4 regions of the Thioalkalivibrio versutus genome follow, and region 4 is predicted to be linked to each of the others. Evidence: predicted binding sites of a transcription regulator. Region 4 holds the regulator's gene; each other region holds the start of a gene.

Region 1 (5,191 bases), 1.5 Mb from region 4:
CGGGTGGTCGCCGGCGACACCAAGGTGGTGGAGGCCGGGCGCGGCGACGGGGTCTACATCAGCACCAGCGGGGTGGGCGTCGTGCCCGAAGGCGTGCAGATCACGCCGGGCGCGATCCGGCCCGGTGATGTACTGCTCGCCAGTGGCGATCTTGGCCGCCATGGTGTCGCAATCCTCGCCGCCCGCGAAAACCTGGCCCTGGACCCGCCGATCCCCAGTGACAGCGCATCGGTCGCCGGGGCCGTGGCCGCACTACTGGCCGCCGGCGTGCCAGTCCGCGCGCTGCGCGACCCCACCCGCGGCGGTGCGATCGCCGCCCTGAAGGAGCTGGCCGACGCCTCCGGCTGCCGCCTGGTACTGGACGATACCGCGATACCGGTGCGCGACGATGTACGCGGGGCCTGCGAGATCCTCGGGCTGGATCCCCTGCATTCGGCTTGCGAAGGACGCTTCCTCGTGGCCGTTCCGGAACCCGCAGCAACCCGGGCGCTGGCGATCCTTCAGGCGCGTCCGGAGACGGCCGGCGCCGTCGCCATCGGCCGTGCCGAGGCGGGCGAACCGGCGGTGATCCGGCGCCTGGCGACGGGGGTGGAACGCCGCGTCATCCTGCCGGCCGGCGAACAGCTGCCCCGGATCTGCTGAAGTCGTCGTACACGACTCGCAATGACAGGGATCTCAGGCGCGAGCCCCAGCGGTGCCAGGGCCGCCTGCCCTAAACGCGGAACTGCCCCACCAGGCGCTGCAACTCGGCGGCCAGGCGGGCCAGCTCGTCGCCGGCGGACTGCGTCTGGCGCGATCCCGTCGAAACCTCGGTGGCGATGTCGTTGATATTGGTAACGTTGCGGTTGATCTCTTCGGCCACGGCGGATTGCTCCTCCGCGGCACTGGCGATCTGGGTATTCATGTCGCGGATCTGGCCCACGGCCTCCTGGATGCGAGACAGTGCAGCCTGAGCCTCCCCGGCCTTGTCGACGGACTGCCCCGCCTGGGTCCGGCTCTTTTCCATCACACCGACCGCATGACGCGTACCCGACTGCAGGCGCTCGATCATGCCCTGAATCTCCTGAGTCGATTGTTCCGTGCGGCTGGCGAGCGAACGCACCTCGTCAGCCACCACCGCGAATCCACGGCCCTGATCACCGGCGCGGGCCGCCTCGATCGCCGCGTTCAATGCCAGAAGATTGGTCTGCTCCGCGACTTCCTTGATGACCTCGAGGACCTTGCTGATGGACTCGGAATCCCGGCCTACTTCCTCGATCGCCGCCCCAGCTGTTTCCACCTCGCCGGCAAGTTTCTCGATCGCGCTGCGGGTTTCACTAACCACGGCCGATCCGGAGCGCGTCTCGTCGTCCGCCGAGTTGGCGGACTCCGAAGCCCCCATCGCGTTCCGGGCGACCTCCTGAACCGTGGAGGTCATCTCGTTCATCGCAGTGGCCACCTGGTCGGTTTCCGAACCCTGGCGCTGCACGGCCGCATCCGACTCCCGGGTGACTGTGGCCAGTTCCTCGGCGGCTGCGGCCACCTGAGAAGTCGAACCCGACACCTGACGCACCAGCTGGTGCACCTTGTCGACGAACGCATTGAAACTGCGAGAAAGCTCCGCCAGCTCGTCCCGGCCTTCCACCTCGATGCGTTTGGTCAGGTCGCCGTCTCCCGCCGCCAGGTCATCCGCCATGCCCTGCACCTTGCGCATACGCCGCGCCAGCATCATCGCCATCCACAGGCTGATACCCGCCGAAACAACGACCGCCGCCACACCGGCCCCAAGACCGCTGATGAACGCCGCCTCCACCTGGGATTGCACACGCTCCCGGGCGGCCTCCGTGGCGGCCTCCTCGGTCTCGGTCAGCGCCTGGATTTCCTGACGGATCGGGCGCCATGCCGGGTTCTCGATTTCGGCGAGCAATCGCGAGGCCTCGTCCACCTCACCGGCACGCGCCAGATCGAGCACATTCAGACGAGCCCGTTGCACCTGCGCCCAGTTCGCCTCGATCGTGTCCAGACTGGCAATGACGTCCTGCCGGACCGCGACATCCCGCAGGAACGAAAGCGCCCCTTCAAAACGTTCGGCCGTGCCCGCCACCACCTGCGGCGGTAATTCCAGGTCCGGATTGAAGATCTGGTTCCGCGTGGCAATACCCCCCAGCAGACCATCCCCGAACATGGTGTTCAGGGCGGACATCCGCGCCTCGTTCTCGTCCAGGTACGTCGTGAATTCAGCCTCGACGTTCTGCACGCCCCGCAGCGTCACACCGACCGCAATGGCAATCAGGGCCGTGGTAATCAAGACCGTCGCGATCATGCGACCGCGAATCGTCTGCAGAGAGATCATGTTGTTGGCATTCCTTGGCTGTGCGAATAAACGTGGCGATAAAACCGCCTTCTACCTTATCGGCCGTCGGAACGAATACTGAAGATCAACCGCCCCGCTCCGGGCTCACGCCTCAGGGCGCGCGATCTTGCCATGCCCGATCGTGACACTTCCCGCCGAGCGCCCGTAGCCAGGCGGCTCGTGCGGGCCTCCAGGCAATGCTTAGGGAAAGGCGACTGAGCCATTACCCGTTGCGCCCTGGCTGGCGTTTGACCCGGGACGTCCGCAGAATGCCGCGATGAATTTCGCCACGACAGACGCGCTTGGAGAGCTAGCCTATCGTGGCAGTCACTCGGCGCCCCTGGTGGTGGTATCGCTGGCTATCGCGATCCTGGCGGCTTACGCGAGCATCAGCCACGTTGACCTGATCCGGAACACCACCGCGCGGGCCGCGCGCATCGGCTGGCAGATCAACGGCGCTATCGCAATGGGGGTCGGCGTCTGGACCATGCACTTCATCGGCATGGTGGCGTTCCAGCTGCCCCTGGAAATCGAATACCACCTGGGCATCACCATGGCTTCCGTGCTGCCGGCCATTGCGGCCGGTTACGTCGCCCTGCAGGTATTGCGCGCGCCGTGCGTCTCGGTACAGGCAATTGCGCTGGGCGGGAGCCTGATGGGGGTCGGCATCGGCGCCATGCACTATATCGGCATGAGCGGCATGATCGTGGATGCCGACATGCTGCACCAGCCCGCGCTTTTCGCCCTGTCGATCGCCGTGGCCATAATCATGGCCAGCATGGCCCTGGCCATTCCGCGCTTGCTGGATCGCTTCCTGGAAAACGGAGAACGGTATCAACCTACCCTGTTCAAACTGGGCAGCGCAGTCCTTATGGGGCTGGCCATTTCCAGCCTGCACTATGTGGCCATGTCGGCCGCGCGTTTTGTCCCTGGCGACGGTCAGCACTCCAGCCTCGCGGGCCTGACTGTACAACCGGGGCTGATCGCCGGCCTGGCCGTGGGTGCCAGCCTGTTCATCCTGATCACCTCGACCATCACGGTGACCCTGCGCCTGCGCATCGAGGGCGCGCAACTGGACGCAGACATCCTGGCAGCACGGGCCCGACAGCTGGATGACCGCTTCCAGAAGATCGCTTCCCGCCTGCCTGGCGTGGTGTATCAGTTCCGCCTGGGGCCCGATGGAAGCCTGTCCTTCCCCTATGCCAGCCATGCGATCGAAGATATCTACGGGGTGACCGCCGAACAGGTGCAGGAGGATGCCTCGGAGCTCACCAACGTCATTCACCCGGCGGATCTGGACGGGGTTCTGGCCTCCATCCAGGCCTCCGCCAACGATCTGTCGGTATGGCGACACGAGTATCGCGTGCGACACCCCGAACACGGCGAACGCTGGCTCCAGGGCAACGCGACCCCGGATCGCGAACCGGACGGGGGCGTACTCTGGAACGGCTTCATCACCGATATCACGGACCAGAAGCGCACTTCGGCACGCATCCACCAACTGGCCTTCTATGACGAACTGACCGGACTCGCAAACCGGCGACTGCTCGAGGAGCGCCTCGAACATGCGCGGGCTCTTTCCGCACGTCACCGGCATTACGGGGCCGTCCTATTCCTCGACCTGGACGACTTCAAGCGCCTCAACGATACGCTGGGGCACTCGGTCGGGGACGCACTCCTGAAGACACTGGCGCGCAGGCTGGAGCATCACGTACGCAGTGCGGATACGGTGGCACGCCTTGGGGGTGACGAGTTCGTCATCGTCCTCGAGAAACTCGGCGAGCGGGAAGACCTCGCCGCCCAGCAGGCCGCTCATATGGCCGAGGAAGTCCAGGCCCTCGTGACCGAACCGGTGCAACTGCGGGGTCACGACTATCAGTGTGCCGTCAGTATCGGCCTTACCGTGTTCTTGGGCGACGAGCATACCCATGAGGAGCTCTTGCGCCGCGCCGACGCCGCGATGTACCAGGCAAAGGCGGCCGGCTTCAACGCGATCCGTTTCTTCAATCCGACGCTCCAGGCGGAGATGGAGGAGCGTTTCCGGCTGGAAGCGGACCTTCGAGCCTCCATGGGTAGCGATCACTTCGTGCTGCACTTCCAGAGGCAGGTCGGCCCCGATGGCCACACCGTGGCCGCCGAAGCGCTGCTACGCTGGCATCACCCGGTACGCGGGCTGGTCGCCCCCCTGGACTTTATGCCGTTGGCGGAGGATACCGGGCTGATCCGGCCACTCGGGCACTGGGTCCTGAATGAAGGCTGCCGACAGATCCAGCGCTGGCAACAGGACCCGGCTACCGCGCATTTGAGCCTGTCGGTCAATGTCAGCGCCGCGCAGTTCCATCAAGACGACTTCGTTTCTCAGATCGAACGTCTCCTGGAAGGCTGGCCGATCCCGCCTGAACGGCTCAAGCTCGAACTGACCGAATCGCTGGTACTCGCCGATCTAGAGGACAGCATGTACAAGATGGAGCAGATCCGGGCACTGGGCATCCGGTTCTCCATGGACGACTTCGGTACTGGATACTCCTCGATGGCCTACCTGTCCCGTCTCCCGTTCGACGAGGTCAAGATCGACAAGGCCTTCGTGCAAGCGGCCGGACAGTCCGGTCACGGACGAGACCGGGTCATCATTGAGGCCATCATCAACCTGGCCCAAAGCCTGGACATGCGGGTCGTGGCCGAGGGCGTGGAAACGGCCGAGCAATTCGAGTTGCTCGCCGAGATCGAGTGCCACTACTTCCAGGGCTATTATTTCGGGCGCCCGGGACCGGCGACGGCCATCATGGGCTGAGCCACCCTCCGGGTGGCGAGCCATCCGTCCCGCCATCAGGAATGCCCTGGCTACTCGTTGGGCGCCTG
Region 2 (5,191 bases), 550 kb from region 4:
CGATGGGGCTGTACCCGGTGGAGGCCGTGGCGATGCTGGCGGCCATTGCCCGCTCCATCGAACCGGAACGCGACGGCGGCATCGGCGCCGACGGCCCGGACGACCCTGACGAGGCAGGTCTTGACCGAGCCGTCGACCTCATCGCGCGCAGCGTACTGCACACCGCGCAGCGGCGCCTGCCACGGGTCACCCTGGCGCCTACGGCCAGTGGCGCCACCGCCCGGCGTATCGCCCGCCTGCGCCTGCCCTGCTGGATCGCCGCCTTCACCCCGAACCCGGCCACCGCCCAGGGCCTGCAGTTTTCCTACGGTGTCCACCCCGTGGATGTCGCCGAGGACCGCGCCGACTGGAACGACTTCGCGCGCCAGTGGCTCACCGAGCACGGCATCGACGACGGCCTCGCCCTCCTCGTCCAGGGCCCCTCGGGGCCCCATCCGACCGGCAACCACCGCCTGGAACTGCTCGAACTCGACCGCCCCCGCCAGCAATACGCCAACGCACCGGAGCACCCCTGACCCACACCCCCGTGCGGCCGAAGACGGAAGAACACGACACCCGCCTCCTGGCCGAGCTGCAAGGTCAAGGAGATTCGGATAGCCCGTCAATCCAGGGGCAGGATGCGCCGGCGGGGCGGTGGGGCATCCTGCAGCCTCTGCTGGTTCGCGTACTCGCGTTGCTTCTGCTCGAGGTAGGTCTCGCGGTCCAGCTCGCGTAGCTGGCGCGGGTATTCGTCGGTCAGGTCGAACCAGCGTTCCAGGCGGGCCAAAAGGAGCTCCTGAGCCGGCCGGTCGCGGACGTCGAGCCAGGCCTGCAGTGCAAGATAGAAGCGCATGACGGTGCGCTCGATCATGCCTTCCAGGCCGCCGACGTATTGTGGCTCGCCGTTTTCGTAACCGACCACGGTGAAACCCACCCGCTCGCGTCCCCCGGTGGCGAGGTAGACGAGCGCGGCCAGCCGGGCAATCACCCCGAAGCGCAACGAATACTCGAGGTTGACGAGGGTCCCCGTGTCGTGCGGCACGACGTGGACGACGATGGAGTAATCCCGGGTTCCGTAGGGCCCACGATCGCCCTCCAGCTCGATCAGCAGCCAGTCCTCACCCATCTGGGCCGACCGCCTGACGAGCTCCACACGCTCTGCATACTCCGCCTGCTCGTAACGCGCACGGCCCACGTACAGGTGCAGCAAGGCGTCCGCCCCCTCGCGGTAGACGCAGCTCTTGATGTTGATGTGCAGGACGGTGATTTCGCACCACGCCGAAAGCGCTTCCAGCTCACTGGCCACCAGCGCAAACGAATACGGCAGCCGGGCGTGCACCGCCCCCTCGACGACGCCGCCCTGCACCGTGGAGGTAACGGCAATCGGCTCGCCCAGCGGTGATTCGGCAATGGCGGCCAGCCAGTCTTCGGCGCCATCCGCATGCGCCAGTAGAGGGCTTCCGACAAGCAGAACCAACCCGACAAGCGCGCCGATGTGCAGTCGACAGCACCAGGATTGGTGGGCAAACGGAACGGCCGGCAGTCGCAGCATGGCAGCGCCCCTCCGTAGAATCACCCGGCCGGCGCCCGTTGACGGTCATGACGGGGTCGGCCCCGGGTCAGGGCCCGAAACGGTGACCATTGAGGCGAAATCGCCCCCGCTCACCTCCTTAGATAGCCCATATCCGCGATCAGCACTGGCGAACATGCCCATGGATCATGTGTCTCCCTTGCTGGTCCAGCCGCGGAAACCTTCCCGGACGGAAAGGCAGCGTGCATACCCGAGGTCCCGCAGGAGCTCTGCGGCACGCAGGCTGCGGCGGCCGCTGTTGCACAGGCACAGCAGGATCTGGTCCTGGGTGACGTGGTGGCGGTTGATCAGGGAGATGAAGTGCTGGAAATCCCGCTCGTCCGGCTCGTCCGCATCCAGCAGTTCCTGTTCCTCCTCGGACAGCTCGCGACCCAGCAGCTGCTTCAGGCGGAACAGGGGCACAGGGACGGCACCTTCTACCGCGCCTTCCAGCTCCAGTTCGAAGGGCTGACGGATATCCAGCAACACGGCCAGGCCGATATCGACCAGTTCGCGCGCCGCGTTCACGCTGATCTCCAGCTGCGGCTTGCTCGTTTCGTTCGCCATGCGTTCTCCTTTGATGTTCGCCTCTCTCTGAGGCCGCCTTCTCGGCTCCCGGTTCCCCCGATTGCACCGCCCGATCCACAACCTCGACATTGGACATCAGAAACCCGGTCCGGGCTTCTGTCATGCATGGGGTTTCACGCTCTGTGAAGCGGCCCCACGACATTTCAGACGGCGGGTTCTATGCTCCATGGATACCTGCCGCCTGAAACGGCGCACTGATCAGCGTTAGGGGCAGCATGCCGAACGACCGCGATATCGACCTGAGCCGCCACCACGAACCCCGGGATTTCTCCGACCGCGTCGCACGGGGCTTTACCTCGCTGATGCGATTCTTCGCCGACACCTTCTTTGCCCGGCGCTACGGACACCGCGCCGTGGTCCTGGAGACGGTTGCGGGCGTCCCCGGCATGGTGGGCGCCACGCTGCAGCACCTGCGCTCGCTGCGGCGCATGGAGGATGACCACGGCTGGATCCGCACGCTGATGGACGAGGCCGAGAACGAGCGCATGCACCTGCTCACCTTCATCGAGATCACCTCGCCCAACTGGCTGGAGCGCTTCCTGATCATCCTGGCGCAGGGCTTTTTCTACACGTTGTTCTTTATGATCTACATCATCTCGTCGCGTACGGCGCACCGGATCGTAGGCTACTTCGAAGAGGAAGCGGTCGTCAGCTACACCGAGTACCTGGAGGAAGTGGAGTCCGGCGGGCTCGATAACGTCGCCGCGCCGGAACGCGCGATCCAGTACTGGAACCTTCCGGAAGATGCTCGCCTGTCCGACGTGATCCGCGCGGTACGCGCCGACGAGGCAGGCCACCGGGACGTTAACCACGGCTTCGCCGACCTGCTCGGCAAGAAAGACTGACCCGGGCGCTCTCCCACGACCTGACGGGGCCGGTTTTCGGGCACTATCGTGTGGCCGTATGCGAACGACAGGGAGACGGCCGTGAACGACGAGACAACCGGCGGGACCGAGGGCGCACTCCCCCTGCAGCGGCTGGCGGGATGGGGGCTGCGCGGTATCGCGGTCCTGACGGGCCTGGGCGGGCTACTGACATCGGTGACGCTCTGGACGCTGGCACAGGAAACGGCGCAGGTGCCCTGGCCGGTCGCATCCCTGGTGTTGCTGCAGGCCCTCTTTGCCGTTGCAGTGCTGGCCTGGGTCGTGCTCCTGTGGCGAAGGGCCCGCGCACTGGGCGCGCTGGAGACGCGGGACTATCCCGCCATCACCTGCGTTGTCGTCTGCACACGGCTGGTCGGCGAGCTGCTGGCGATTGCCTTCGTGCTGCTCGCGCTGGCGTTGTCGGTCATCTCCCTGACAGCGGTGGAGCCCTTTGCGGGCACCGCGGTGGCCGCGTTCGGCCTTGAAGCCGAGCTGGTGGAACCGGCGAGCTGGGGACTGGCCATCCTGACGGCGATCCTCTGGCCCCTCGCCGGGTTGTTCGCGGGCGGTTTGGTCCTGTTCGCGGCCTACCTGTTCGCCGATGCCATGACGGCCATGCTGGAGTATGTGCGCGACGTGCGGCGCATCCGCGAGACCCTGTCGTCCGGACCGTCCGCGAGATGAAATAGAACGCGAGACCTTCGGGGTCAAACCTTGCCTTTTGCTTCGTCAGTCGGCCCCGCAGAAAACGCCGCTGAACCCCCGGCAAGTACGCCGCCAACCGCGCAAACCCGACACCCATTCGAACCGGCTGGGAGTGGACTGCTGGCGGACGTCGCCACGGGTGATCCATCTCAAGGTTTGGCCGGCCAGGCCGTTTACAGTGGTCATGGCCCGAGGTTGCGGGCTGCTCCCAATACAGGCCTCACAAGGACCGCCCATGAATTTCCGTTCGCTCTCTGTTCGATCCAAGCTGGTCATCACCATCGTGGTACCCGTGGCCGCGCTCCTGCTGTTGGCGGCCCTGGCCGCACGCGGCACAGCCAACATCGAAGAGGGCGTGCAGAACATCTATCACGACCGCGTCGTACCCCTGCAGCAGCTGAAGACCATCGCCGACAACTATGCGGTGCTGGTCATCGACGCGGTCAACAAGGCGGACGCCGGACGGATGACGGCGGAAGAGGCACTCGCCGACGTCCGTGAGGCACGAGAGGAGATCGCCGAGATCTGGGACGCCTACCTGGCCACGACCCTGACGCCCCGTGAGCAGGAACTGGCTGATGGTGCCCGCGGGTTGTTCCGCGCAGCCAACGCCCACCTGGACCGCCTGGAGGAGGCTCTGGGCGGGATGTCCGGCGATGTCCAGGGCGAGCTCGACGCCTTCAACGGTCCCCTGTACGACACCATCGATCCGATCAGCGACCAGATTACCCAGCTGGTCGACCTGCAGATCGATGTTGCCGGGACCGAGGCCGAGCGGGTATCGGCGTTCTACACCCAGGTTCTGGTGCGCAGCGGCGCGCTGATGCTGGTGGTCTTGATCATCGTCGTGGTCACCGGGGTGTGGACGTATCGCTCGGTGGCACTCCCGATCTCGCGGATGCGCGCGACACTCACGGAGATCGCCGAGCACCATGACCTCTCGCGCCGGGTCGACGTTCGCTCCGACGACGAGATCGGCGCCACTGCAGGCGCCCTGAACAGCATGCTCGACCAATTCCAGGACTCGATCCGCGAGTTGCGCACCCTGACGGACCAGATGGCCTCTGCCGCGGAACAGCTGTCCGCCGTCAGTACCCAGACCAACGGGAACATCGACCAGCAGCGCTCGCAGACCGAACAGGTCTCGACGGCGATGAACGAGATGGCCGCGACGGTGCAGGAGGTCGCGCGCAATGCCTCCGATGCCGCCTCCTCCAGCCAGGAAGCCGATCAGGAGTCCCGCGCGGGTGGCGAAGTGGTGCGCACGGTGGTCAGCGACATCGGACGCCTGTCGGGCGAAGTCGCGACCATCGAGGAATCCGTGCGCAACCTGGACGAGAAGGGGCAGCAGATTGGCTCGGTGCTCGACGTCATTCGCGGCATTGCCGAGCAGACCAACCTCCTGGCCCTGAATGCGGCGATCGAGGCCGCCCGCGCCGGCGAACAGGGCCGCGGCTTCGCCGTGGTCGCCGACGAGGTACGTACC
Region 3 (5,191 bases), 150 kb from region 4:
CTGGGCCTCGATCCGCCCTTCGCGGCGATCGAAACGCTGCTCTTTCGGTACCCGCTCGGCATTGATCAGGTCACCGACGATCTGATTCAGATCCAGTCCCGATCCAACACCCAATGAACTGATGGCCATGGTCTTTCTGCTCCTCGGTGTCCGACGTCTCGGACCCTTTCCACGTGCGATATATCTATTTACGACAGCCTAGCCCAAAACTTGAGCCCGCCGCAGGAAAACCGCCTCAAAATGGGTATGCCACCCCTGACTTGCCGCCCCAAAGAAACCCCGTCATAAACAAACCCCGTCATTGCGAGCAAAGCGAAGCAATCTCCAGAACCTGGCACCCACCCGCCACTCGAGCCTGCGACGAGCATCCCCCCTCCGTCATCCCGGAAACTGCGCAGCAGTTATCCGGGATCTCCACCGCCGAAGGTGGCACAGCCGCCGGGGGCGTTCCGGCGCAGGAGATCCCGGCTCTCCGCTGCGCTCCGGCCGGGATGACGGGGACACGGCACGCGCATGAGCGCGGATGCACGAACCTTCGGGCTTGCCACCCAGCCGGCTGTCATCCCGGAAACCGCGCAGCGGTTATCCGGGATCTCCGTCGCTGGAGATGGCACAAACGCCCGGGTGTTCGCACGTAGTGAGACCCCGGCTCTCCGCTACGCTCCGGCCGGGATGGTGGGGAAGCGGCATGCGCATGAGCCCGTATACATGAACCTTCGGGCTTGCCACCCAGCTAGCGCGTCATCCCGGAAACCGCGCAGCGGTTATCCGGGATCTCCGTCGCTGGAGATGGCACAAACGCCCGGGTGTTCGCACGTAGTGAGATCCCGGCTCTCCGCTACGCTCCGGCCGGGATGACGGGAAACGGCACGCGCATGAGCCCGTATACACGAACCTTCGGGCTTGCCACCCAGCCGGCGTCATCCCGGAAACCGCGCAGCGGTTATCCGGGATCTCCGTCGCTGGAGGTGGCACCGACGTCGGGGCGTCCCGGCGTCCGTGATCCCGGCTCTTCGTTTCGCTGCGGCCGGGATCACGCCAAGGGGGCCGCGGCACGGATGGCAGAAAAGGGGCCAGCGGGCCGTGGATCTGCGGCTCGCTGATGCTGGCACAACGAAAAAAGCCGGACCCCTTCCCGGGCCCAGCTTAACTAAACATCACGCTTACAGGTCTACGAAGCCGTCAGGCCTTGTCCGCCAGCCCCGTTCCGCCGAGCTCCTGCTCGGTCTGGAACTGTTCCACCAGGGCCAGCACGGCTTCCGGCGGGATCTGCCGGATCACCTCTTCGCGTTCTCCATCCATCACCGTAATCACCGTACGGCCGCTGCTGTCGTCCACGCTGAACTCCAGCGCCCGCTTGGTGGATTGCAGGTAGGAATTGATCGACTCGACCACCTGGTTGACCTCGTCCATGTCCATGGCCTCGATCGCCGGTCCGGTGGAGCTGCGAGTCGCGGATTCCTGCGAACTGCTCGGTAGAGCCACGGCCTCCGGCCGCCCCTCGCCACGAACAAGACCCGCGCCGGAACCAGGAGCCTTGGCCCCCTCGCCCCCGCGCGGGTTCACTGCAACCAGCGGTGATGTGATATTTCCGATTCCATCACTCATATCGCTGTCCTCTTCAGATGGGATGGATGGCGCTCTCGCCATCCATCCTCAACCAGAGCCCGAGTGATCGAGCTTACTGCAGCAGGGCCAGCACGTTCTGCGGAACCGCATTGGCCTGCGACAGCACCGAGGTACCCGCCTGCTGCAGCACCTGGGCGCGGGTCAGCTCGGCGGTCTCGGCCGCGAAGTCCGCATCCTGGATCCGCGAACGTGCGGCGGACAGGTTCTCGGAGGAGATCTCCAGGTTGCTGATGGTGTTTTCGAACCGGACCTGCACCGCACCGAGCTCAGCGCGAAGACCATTGACCTGGTCTAGCGCAAAGTCGACAACTCGCAGCGTGTCTGTGGCTCCCTCCCGGCTCAGGACATCGATATCATTCATCGAAAGCGATTCCTGTTCGTCAACATCAGCGCTCAAACCCAAAAGGGCGAAATCATTGCCCGCAATTTGGATGTCCCCACCAATCTCCCTGGACAGTTCAATGCCGCGCAGGATAGAACCGGAATCTCCGGTAGTAAGACCCTCGATTGCCAAAGCGCCACCGTCAGTAACCGACATTTGGATATCCGAGTTGGACTCCAGGATCAGATCGTCTCCACTAAAATCAGCGCGCACACCGGTCTGAGACGAGAGGTCATTGATCTTTGCGGCGATCTCTTCGGCACCATCGTCATTTGCAATCGCGATGTTGACACCATTGATATTCAATGTGCCATCAGCAGTCGCATCCGTTACCGCCAAAGTAGCTTCGGCGGTAGGGGCCAGAGAAGCGCGAACCCCGGAATCTGCCGAAGCATCATTGATCCGGTTCACCACCTGTGCGAGCGACGTGGCGTCCGCGTCAAGATCCGTCAGATCGATACCAATGCCCTGCAGCGAAAGAGAATCCCCGCCCAGAGTAGAAAGGTCCAGGCCGTCGGTGAAGTCTCCCAGCAGTGCCGCCGCGCCATCAGCCACCTGAGCCCCGAGCTGCGAGCCCTGGGCGTTCACTCCTTCAACACCGATAGTCTGGTTACGGTTTGCGCCCACCTGGAAAATCAATTCTTCCAGCGTTCCATTCAGGATGTCCTGACCATTGAACTGCGTCGAATTCGCGACACGGTTGATCTCCTCAACAAGCTGGGAGACCTCATTATTCAGCGCCTGGCGATCCTGCGATGAATTCGTGTCGTTACCGGCCTGAACGGCCAGCTCACGGATACGCTGCAGGTTGTCACCGATCGTGCCCAGCGCGCCTTCCGCCGTCTGCGAGAAGGAGATGCCGTCGTTGGCGTTACGCACGGCCTGGTTCAGGCCGCGGATCTGGGTGGTGAAACGCTCGGAAATGGCAAGGCCGGCCGCGTCGTCCTTGGCGCTGTTGATACGCAGGCCCGAGGACAGACGTTCCAGGCTCTGAGACAGCGCGCCCTGGGAGTTATTCAGGTTACGCTGCGCGTTCAGGGACAGAACGTTGGTGTTAATTACTTGGGACATGATCGCTCTCCTGTAGAGTCGTTCGTCACCGCCTCGGGCGGTTCTGGTGAACGGGTTGATCCCCGCTCTCAGAAGCCTTAACGACCCTCACCCAGGAACCTTTAGCCCTGCATCGAAATTTTTTTCGACCGGCGGCAATTCCTTGCCGCCCCCAGTTCCTCCGGCCGCGAAACCGTAACGCCCCGCACCAATGCCCAGCCATCATCCGGATCGCACTCCGCCCACCATGGCCTTCTCGGTCATCCCGGCCGCAGCCCCTGTCCGTCATCACCGGCCGTAGCGAAGCGAAGAGCCGGGATCTCCTCACGCGCGAACACCCCGACGTCTGCGCCACATTCAGCGGCGGAGATCCCGGATAACCGCTGCGCGGTTTCCGGGATGACGGGGGTGGGTGGGCAATCCGACGGATGGGTGGCCATTCCAAACGTGCCTGCATCTATCCACGCCATTATCCCGTCGGCACCCTTCCTCGCCGTCATCCCGACCGCAATGCCCCCTGCACGTCATCCCGGCCGCAGCGCAGCGGAGAGCCGGGGTTTCCCCACGCGCGAACACCCCGACGTCTGCGCGCCACCCCCAACGACGGAGATCCCGGATAACCGCTGCGCGGTTTCCGGGATGACACGGGTGGCAGGCTCGTACGGGAACGAGGGCCGCGACCCGGCCGCTCAAGGGTGGCGATTACGTCCCGTCATTGCGAGGAGCCGCAGGCGACGTGGCAATCGGCTGGCAGGGCGCAAGGCGTTTTAATCCAGCACTCTGCTTGTCCCGAGCGATTGCTTCGTCGCTGTGCTCCTCGCAATGACAGAGGTGGTGGATTCGCGGCTGGTTCGCGGGCTGACGGTGGTGGAGGTCGGAGGTGAGACGGTTCGGGTATATGGCCCAGGGCCTTGATATACTTGAGCGATGCGCCTGACGGACGAACAACAGACGATCATCCGCGAGGAAGTGCGCCGTGCATTCGGGCCGGATGCTCGCGTGAAGCTGTTCGGCTCGCGCGTGGACGATGCCGCGCGTGGCGGCGACATCGACCTCTACATCGAGGCGGACGGCACACCAGATGAACTGCTGGACCAGGAACTGCGCCTGTACGTGGCACTGCAACGCCAACTGGGCGAACGCCGTGTGGATATCGTCGTGCATCCGCGCGGCGCGCCGCCCCGCCCCATTGATACGCATGCCGACCGCACGGGTGTCGCCCTGTGACCGCCACAACGCCACAGCAACGACTCGCCCGGCTCATTGATCTAGTTGATCGCGAGGACGAGCACCTGCTCGCCGTGCGCGAACGCCTGCTGGAAGGCGATTGCACAGTCGATCCCGAACGCGTTCAGGGCATCCTTGCCACGGACACCGGGGTCGATCGCCTGGAGTCCTTCGGCGCGAAGTTCGGCCGCATGCAAGACACCATCATGGACAAGCTCGTCCCCACGTTTCTTGCCTGCGCCGGGGAAAACACGGGCCCGGCCATCGACAACCTGTCACGTCTGGAGAAGCTCGCCCTCATCCAGGACGCCGACGCCTGGCTACAAATGCGCCAGCTGCGCAACCGCCTGGTCCATGAATACATGGAGAGGCCCGCCGATCTGGCCCCGGCCCTCCAACGCGCCTGCCGCTTCACCGACCAGATGCACGCCGACTACCACGCGCTGCGCACCTACGCGCAGGACCACCTGAAGATCGGACCTGCCAGCCTTTAAGGTCTCAAAGCCGCTGGCTATCCCTCGCATCATCCCGACCGCCCCGACTCTAGCCCGGCCGCGCCGCTCCCCGCCATCCCAGCCACAACGCTTGCCTCCTCGTCATCCCGGCCGCAGCGCAGCGGAGAGCCGGGATCTCCCCACGCGGGAACACCCCGACGTCTGCGCCACCTCCAACGACGGAGATCCCGGATAACCGCTGCGCGGTTTCCGGGATGACGGGGTTGGGTGGTCGTTCCTGGGTTGGGTGGTCATTCCGAACGTGCGTGCATCCATCCAGCCCGCATCCCCTGGCCTTTGTCCCGGCGGGCTACTCCCTCGCCATCACCCCGGCCGCAGCGCTCCCCTCCCCGTCATCCCGGCCGTAGCGGAGCGGAGAGCCGGGATCTCCACACGTGCGAACACCCCG
Region 4 (5,191 bases):
TGTCCTCCGCCACCGCGATCATCGTGACCCGCGTGACCAGCAGCCAGGACATGGGCCAGCAGGTGTACGGGCAGATGTTCTCCAACCCGCGGGTCCTGTACGTCGCCGGTGGCGTGATCGGCGCGCTGGGCGTCGTGCCGGGCATGCCGAACGCCGTGTTCCTGGGGCTGGCGGCGTTGATCTTTGGCTGGGCCTACCTGCTCAAGCGGCGGAGCCGCGAGGCCGAGGTGGAAGTGGAACGCATCCCGCAGGAAGACGAAGGCGGGGCTCGTTCGGAGGATCGCGACCTGACCTGGGAAGACGTCCCGCCGGTGGACCTGGTCTCCCTCGAGGTCGGCTACCGCCTGATCCCCTTGGTGGACCGTACCCAGGACGGTCAGTTGATGGGCCGGATCAAGGGCGTGCGGCGCAAGCTGTCGCAGGAGCTCGGTTTCCTGCTGCAGCCTGTGCACATCCGCGACAACCTGGAGCTCAGTCCGAACGCCTATCGGATCAGCCTGCTGGGGGTCACCGTGGCCGAAGCCGAGGTGTTCCCCGACCGCGAACTGGCGATCAATCCGGGCGAGGTCTTCGGCACCGTGCCGGGCACCCCGACCAAGGACCCGACCTTCAACCTGGATGCCCTGTGGATCGACCCGTCGGATCGCGACCAGGCCCAGGGCGCCGGCTATACCGTGGTCGACTGTTCCACGGTGATTGCGACGCATCTGTCGCAGGTGTTCCGCGAGAACGCCCACCGCCTGATCGGGCACGAGGAGGCACAGCACCTGCTGGATCAGCTGGCGCGGCATTCGCCGAAGCTGGTGGAGAACCTCGTGCCCAAGACCCTGTCGCTTTCGATCGTGCTGAAGGTGTTGCAGAACCTGCTGGCCGAGCAGGTCTCGATCCGCGACCTGCGCACGATCGCCGAAACCCTGGCAGACGACGGGGTGAAGAGTCAGGATCCCGGCACTTTGACCGCAGCGGTGCGCGTCGCGCTGTCGCGTTCCATCGTCCAGGACCTTGTGGGACCGGAGGATGAGCTGCCATTGATTGCCCTGGACCCATCGCTGGAACAGCTCTTGCATAAGTCCCTGCAGGGCAGCTCGGGTGGCACGGTTGGACTGGAGCCCGGGCTGGCGGAACGGTTGCAGCGTTCGGTTGCGGACGCGGCGCGCCGCCAGGAGACGGCCGGCCAAGCGGCGATCCTGGTGGTGGCACCGGAGATCCGTTCCTGGATTGCCGGCTGGTTGCGCGGCGCGGTTCGCAGCCTGACCGTCCTGGCGTTTACCGAGATCCCCGACAACCGGCGGATTCGGGTAGTGGCCACGGTCGGTCAGGAAGAAACGGCGAAGCAGTCCGCATGAGACATAGGGGTTCCGCCGCGTGAGCGGCGCAGGAGATCAAAGCATGAATGTCAGACGATATCGGGCCCGGGACATGCGCGACGCCATGCGTCAGGTGCGCGAACAACAGGGAGAGGATGCCGTGATCCTCTCCAGTCGCCGGGTGGATGGCTGGTTGGAGGTGGTCGCCGCCCTGGAGGATGGCGAGTCCTCGGAGCCGGTGCGCGAGCCGGAGGCCGCAAAGCCGGCCCGCGAGGCGCGAACCGCCGACCGCGCCCCGAATTCGGCGGCCCCTTCGTGGCCGGCCGATCCCGAGCTCACCGCGATGCGCCAGGAGTTGCGTGACCTGCGCAGCTTGATGACGCGTCAGTATGCGGAGAGTGACGAGGCTCGCTGGGCGGCCCGTCACCCCCTGGCGGCCGAATGCAAGGTCCGCCTGATCGACCGCGGCTTCAGTGAATCGCTGGCCCGCAGCCTGGCGGGCAGCATCCTCGATGACAGCTCCCCCGAGCAGGCTTGGGAGCGTCTCCGCGCGCGGCTTTCGGGTGCGATTGCCACGCATCGCCCGGCGATCCTGGACGAGGGCGGGCTGCTGGCGATGGTGGGGCCGACCGGTGTCGGCAAGACCACCACGCTGGCACGGATCGCGTTGCGCCAGATCCGTCGGATGGGACCGGATTCGGTTACGCTGGTGACCCTGGACAGCCAGCGCATCGGTGCCACACGGCAGCTGCAAGCCTTTGCACAGATGGCGGGGATCTCGGTGCGCGTGCTGCAGAATGCGCGCGAACTGCGCGATCTGGCGCGGCGCGTGGACGATGGCCACCTGATCCTGGTGGATACCGCCGGGCAGGCGCCGCGCGCGGTGGAGGAGGAGTCGCTGTTCGCGCATCTGCCGCCGGATATCCGTGCCGAGAGCTGGTTGGTTGTGTCGGCCACGACCCAGGGCAGTACCTTGCGGCGGGTGCTGGACGCGTTTCGCAAGGCGGATCCCTCGGCGCTGGTGCTGACCAAACTGGACGAGGCAGAACAGCTGGGCGAGGTCCTGTCGGTCCTGCTGGACCAGCACCTGGGGCTTGGGTTTGTAAGCGATGGCCAGCGCATCGCCGAGGATTTTCACCGGGTCGATACGGGGTATCTGACCCGCCTGGCACTGGACGACGATGCCGAGGGTGCGCAGGCGGGTGGCAATGCCCGCGAGACCTGGGCCGCCGAACGGCTGGCCGAAATGGAAGCGCCGCGACGCTCGCGCTCGCCGCTGCGCCCGGCGCAGGGGGCCGAGCCGGCCACACTGGAACTGATTCAGCCGGTTGGAAAGGGGCGTTATGCCACGCACTAACAAGCCGTTGAAGGTCATTGCGGTCGCCTCGGGCAAGGGCGGCGTGGGCAAGACCAACGTGTCGGTCAATCTGGCGGTCGGCCTGGCCCGGTTGGGCCGCGAGGTGATGCTGTTCGATGCGGATCTGGGCCTGGCCAACGTGGACCTGTTGCTCGGGATGCGCCCGGAGCGCACCCTGCACGACCTGGTGACCGGCGCCGTGGACAGCCTGGACGATGTCCTGGTTCAGGGGCCGGACGGGGTGAAGGTGGTCCCGTCGGCCTCCGGTATCGCGGCGATGGCGAATCTTACGCCGGCCGAGCACGCGGGGCTGATCCATGCCTTCAGCGCCTACCGCAAGCCGCTGGATGTCCTGATCGTGGACACTGCTGCAGGCCTGCAGGAGTCGGTGACTTCGTTCTGCCGGGCGGTACAGGAGACCCTTGTGGTGGTCTGCGACGAGCCGGCTTCGATTACCGATGCCTATGCCCTGATCAAGGTGCTGCATCGTGACCACGGGCTGCGGCGTTTCCGCATGGTCACCAACATGGTCAGCGGACGCGAGGGTGCGGAGCGGCTGATGCAGAAACTCAATACCGTCTGTGGCAATTACCTGCCGGAGGTGGTCCTGGATCTGGCCGGCTATATCCCGATGGACGAACATCTGCGCAAGTCCGTGCAGAAAAGGGCACCGGTGGTTCAGCAGTATCCCGGCAGTCCGGCCGGCAAGGCGTTTGCCGAACTGGCACGCACGGTGGACCGCTGGCCGGTTGGTGGGGGTGACCACGGGGGCGTCGGGTTCTTCGTGGAACGAATGCTGCAGAGTGCATGATGACGACGCGTAATCGACTTTCCGGCTACCAGGCGACGTCCACCGCGACCGGTGGACACGAGAAGTTGATTGCCGATCACGTTGAACTGGTGCATCGCATCGCGCACCACCTGATGGCCCGTCTGCCGGCCTCGGTCCAGGTCGATGATCTGATCCAGGCCGGCATGATCGGCCTTCTGGAGGCGGCGCGGCAGTTCGAGGGCGGGCAGGGGGCGACCTTTGCCACCTACGCCGGAATCCGCATCCGCGGTGCGATGATCGACGAATTGCGTCGCAGTGACTGGACGCCGCGTTCGGTGCACCGCAACAGCCGGCGTATTGCCGCCGCGATCCAGAGTGTCGAGGCCCGTGAGGGGCGTGCGGCGCGTGGGAGCGAAGTGGCGGCCGAGCTGGACGTGGCGATCGATGACTATTACGACATGCTCAAGGACCATGCCGGGGCCCATCTGTTTGCGCTGGACGATCTGGGTGGCGGGGATGACGGGGCCGATCGTGTGATCGAGGGGCAGGAAGTCTCTCCGTCGCGTAGCCTTGAGGCTGGCGAGTTTCGCGAGGAGTTGGCCGAGGCCCTTGGGGATCTGCCTGAACGCGAACGCCTGGTGCTGTCGCTGTATTACACCGAAGAACTGAATCTGCGCGAGATCGGGGCTGTTCTGGGCGTGACCGAGTCGCGCGTGAGCCAGATTCGCAGCCAGGCGGTCATCCGGCTGCGCGCGCGCATGGGGTCGTGGCTCGAAGACGGCACGGCTTTGCAGTTATTCTAAAACTCACCTTACGAATCCCGGAGTGACGTGTGGACAAGGGAATGAAAATTCTCATCGTGGACGATTTTTCCACGATGCGGCGCATTATCAAGAACCTCTTGCGCGATCTTGGCTTCAATAATACGCAGGAAGCCGACGACGGCAGCACCGCGCTGCCGATGCTGCAAAATGGTGATTTCGACTTCCTGATTACCGACTGGAACATGCCCAATATGCCGGGCATCGACCTGCTGAAGGCCGTCCGGGCGGATGCCAACCTGAAGTCGATGCCGGTGCTGATGGTGACGGCCGAGGCCAAGCGCGACCAGATCGTGGAGGCTGCGGAGGCAGGTGTGAACGGTTACGTGGTCAAGCCGTTTACCGCCGAAACGCTGAAGGAAAAGATCGACAAGATCTTCGAACGTATTGAAGCACAGGGCTAAGCATCGCCCAGTGATGAATACGGACGACGTCCGTCTCGCTTGCGCGGGTAGACGTGACCCGGCTCCTTCGGCGCCGTACCAGCAAGAGGCTCCTCATGACTGAACAGGAACACCCCCCACGCGACGGCCAGCTCGAGCTGGCCCGGCAACTGGTGCAGACGCTCGAGGCGGGCGACGACGCGGCGGCACGCGCGCTGGTGCAGGATCTAGCGCGTCCTTACGACCGCGAGCTCTTCGACGAACTGGGCAAGCTGACGCGCGACCTTCACGAGGCCTTGCAAAGCTTCCGTGGCGACTCGCGCCTGGTAGAGCTGACCCAGGCGGAGATCCCGGATGCGAAGGAACGCCTGAACTACGTGGTCACCATGACCGAGCAGGCCGCGCACGCCACGATGGGCGCCATCGAATCGAGCCTGCCGATCGCCGAGTCGTTCAGCCAGCAGGCGGCCGACTTGACCGCCAAATGGACGCGCTTTCGCAACCGGCAGCTCTCGGTGGACGAATTCCGCGATTTCGCGCGTGAGCTGGAC

Evidence for each region. The regulator FliA, encoded in region 4, starts transcription of late flagellar genes. The targets are predictions, from matches to a motif close to GCTAAAGTTNNNNNNNNNNCNGCCGATA.
Region 1: the regulator FliA is predicted to act here: its motif matches at 2,390-2,417, upstream of TVD_RS13335 (methyl-accepting chemotaxis protein).
Region 2: the regulator FliA is predicted to act here: its motif matches at 3,853-3,880, upstream of TVD_RS03890 (methyl-accepting chemotaxis protein).
Region 3: the regulator FliA is predicted to act here: its motif matches at 3,161-3,188, upstream of TVD_RS07030 (flagellin).

The regions. Positions count from the first base shown of each region.
Region 1 is NZ_CP011367.1:2,869,511-2,874,701, forward strand. It holds gene hypE (hydrogenase expression/formation protein HypE) at 1-642, shown strand, start outside; gene TVD_RS13335 (methyl-accepting chemotaxis protein) at 713-2,332, opposite strand; gene TVD_RS13340 (EAL domain-containing protein) at 2,610-5,123, shown strand; gene TVD_RS13345 (GGDEF domain-containing protein) at 5,174-5,191, opposite strand, start outside.
Region 2 is NZ_CP011367.1:814,930-820,120, reverse strand. It holds gene pyk (pyruvate kinase) at 1-515, shown strand, start outside; gene TVD_RS03910 (hypothetical protein) at 602-1,531, opposite strand; gene TVD_RS03905 (rhodanese-like domain-containing protein) at 1,697-2,116, opposite strand; gene TVD_RS03900 (alternative oxidase) at 2,353-2,982, shown strand; gene TVD_RS03895 (hypothetical protein) at 3,064-3,684, shown strand; gene TVD_RS03890 (methyl-accepting chemotaxis protein) at 3,941-5,191, shown strand, end outside.
Region 3 is NZ_CP011367.1:1,518,843-1,524,033, forward strand. It holds gene fliD (flagellar filament capping protein FliD) at 1-129, opposite strand, end outside; gene TVD_RS07025 (flagellar protein FlaG) at 1,183-1,419, opposite strand; gene TVD_RS07030 (flagellin) at 1,682-3,082, opposite strand; gene TVD_RS07040 (nucleotidyltransferase family protein) at 3,989-4,288, shown strand; gene TVD_RS07045 (hypothetical protein) at 4,285-4,782, shown strand.
Region 4 is NZ_CP011367.1:1,368,132-1,373,322, forward strand. It holds gene flhA (flagellar biosynthesis protein FlhA) at 1-1,346, shown strand, start outside; gene flhF (flagellar biosynthesis GTPase FlhF) at 1,420-2,664, shown strand; gene TVD_RS06330 (MinD/ParA family protein) at 2,651-3,475, shown strand; gene TVD_RS06335 (RNA polymerase sigma factor FliA) at 3,472-4,239, shown strand; gene cheY (chemotaxis response regulator CheY) at 4,281-4,661, shown strand; gene TVD_RS06345 (protein phosphatase CheZ) at 4,757-5,191, shown strand, end outside.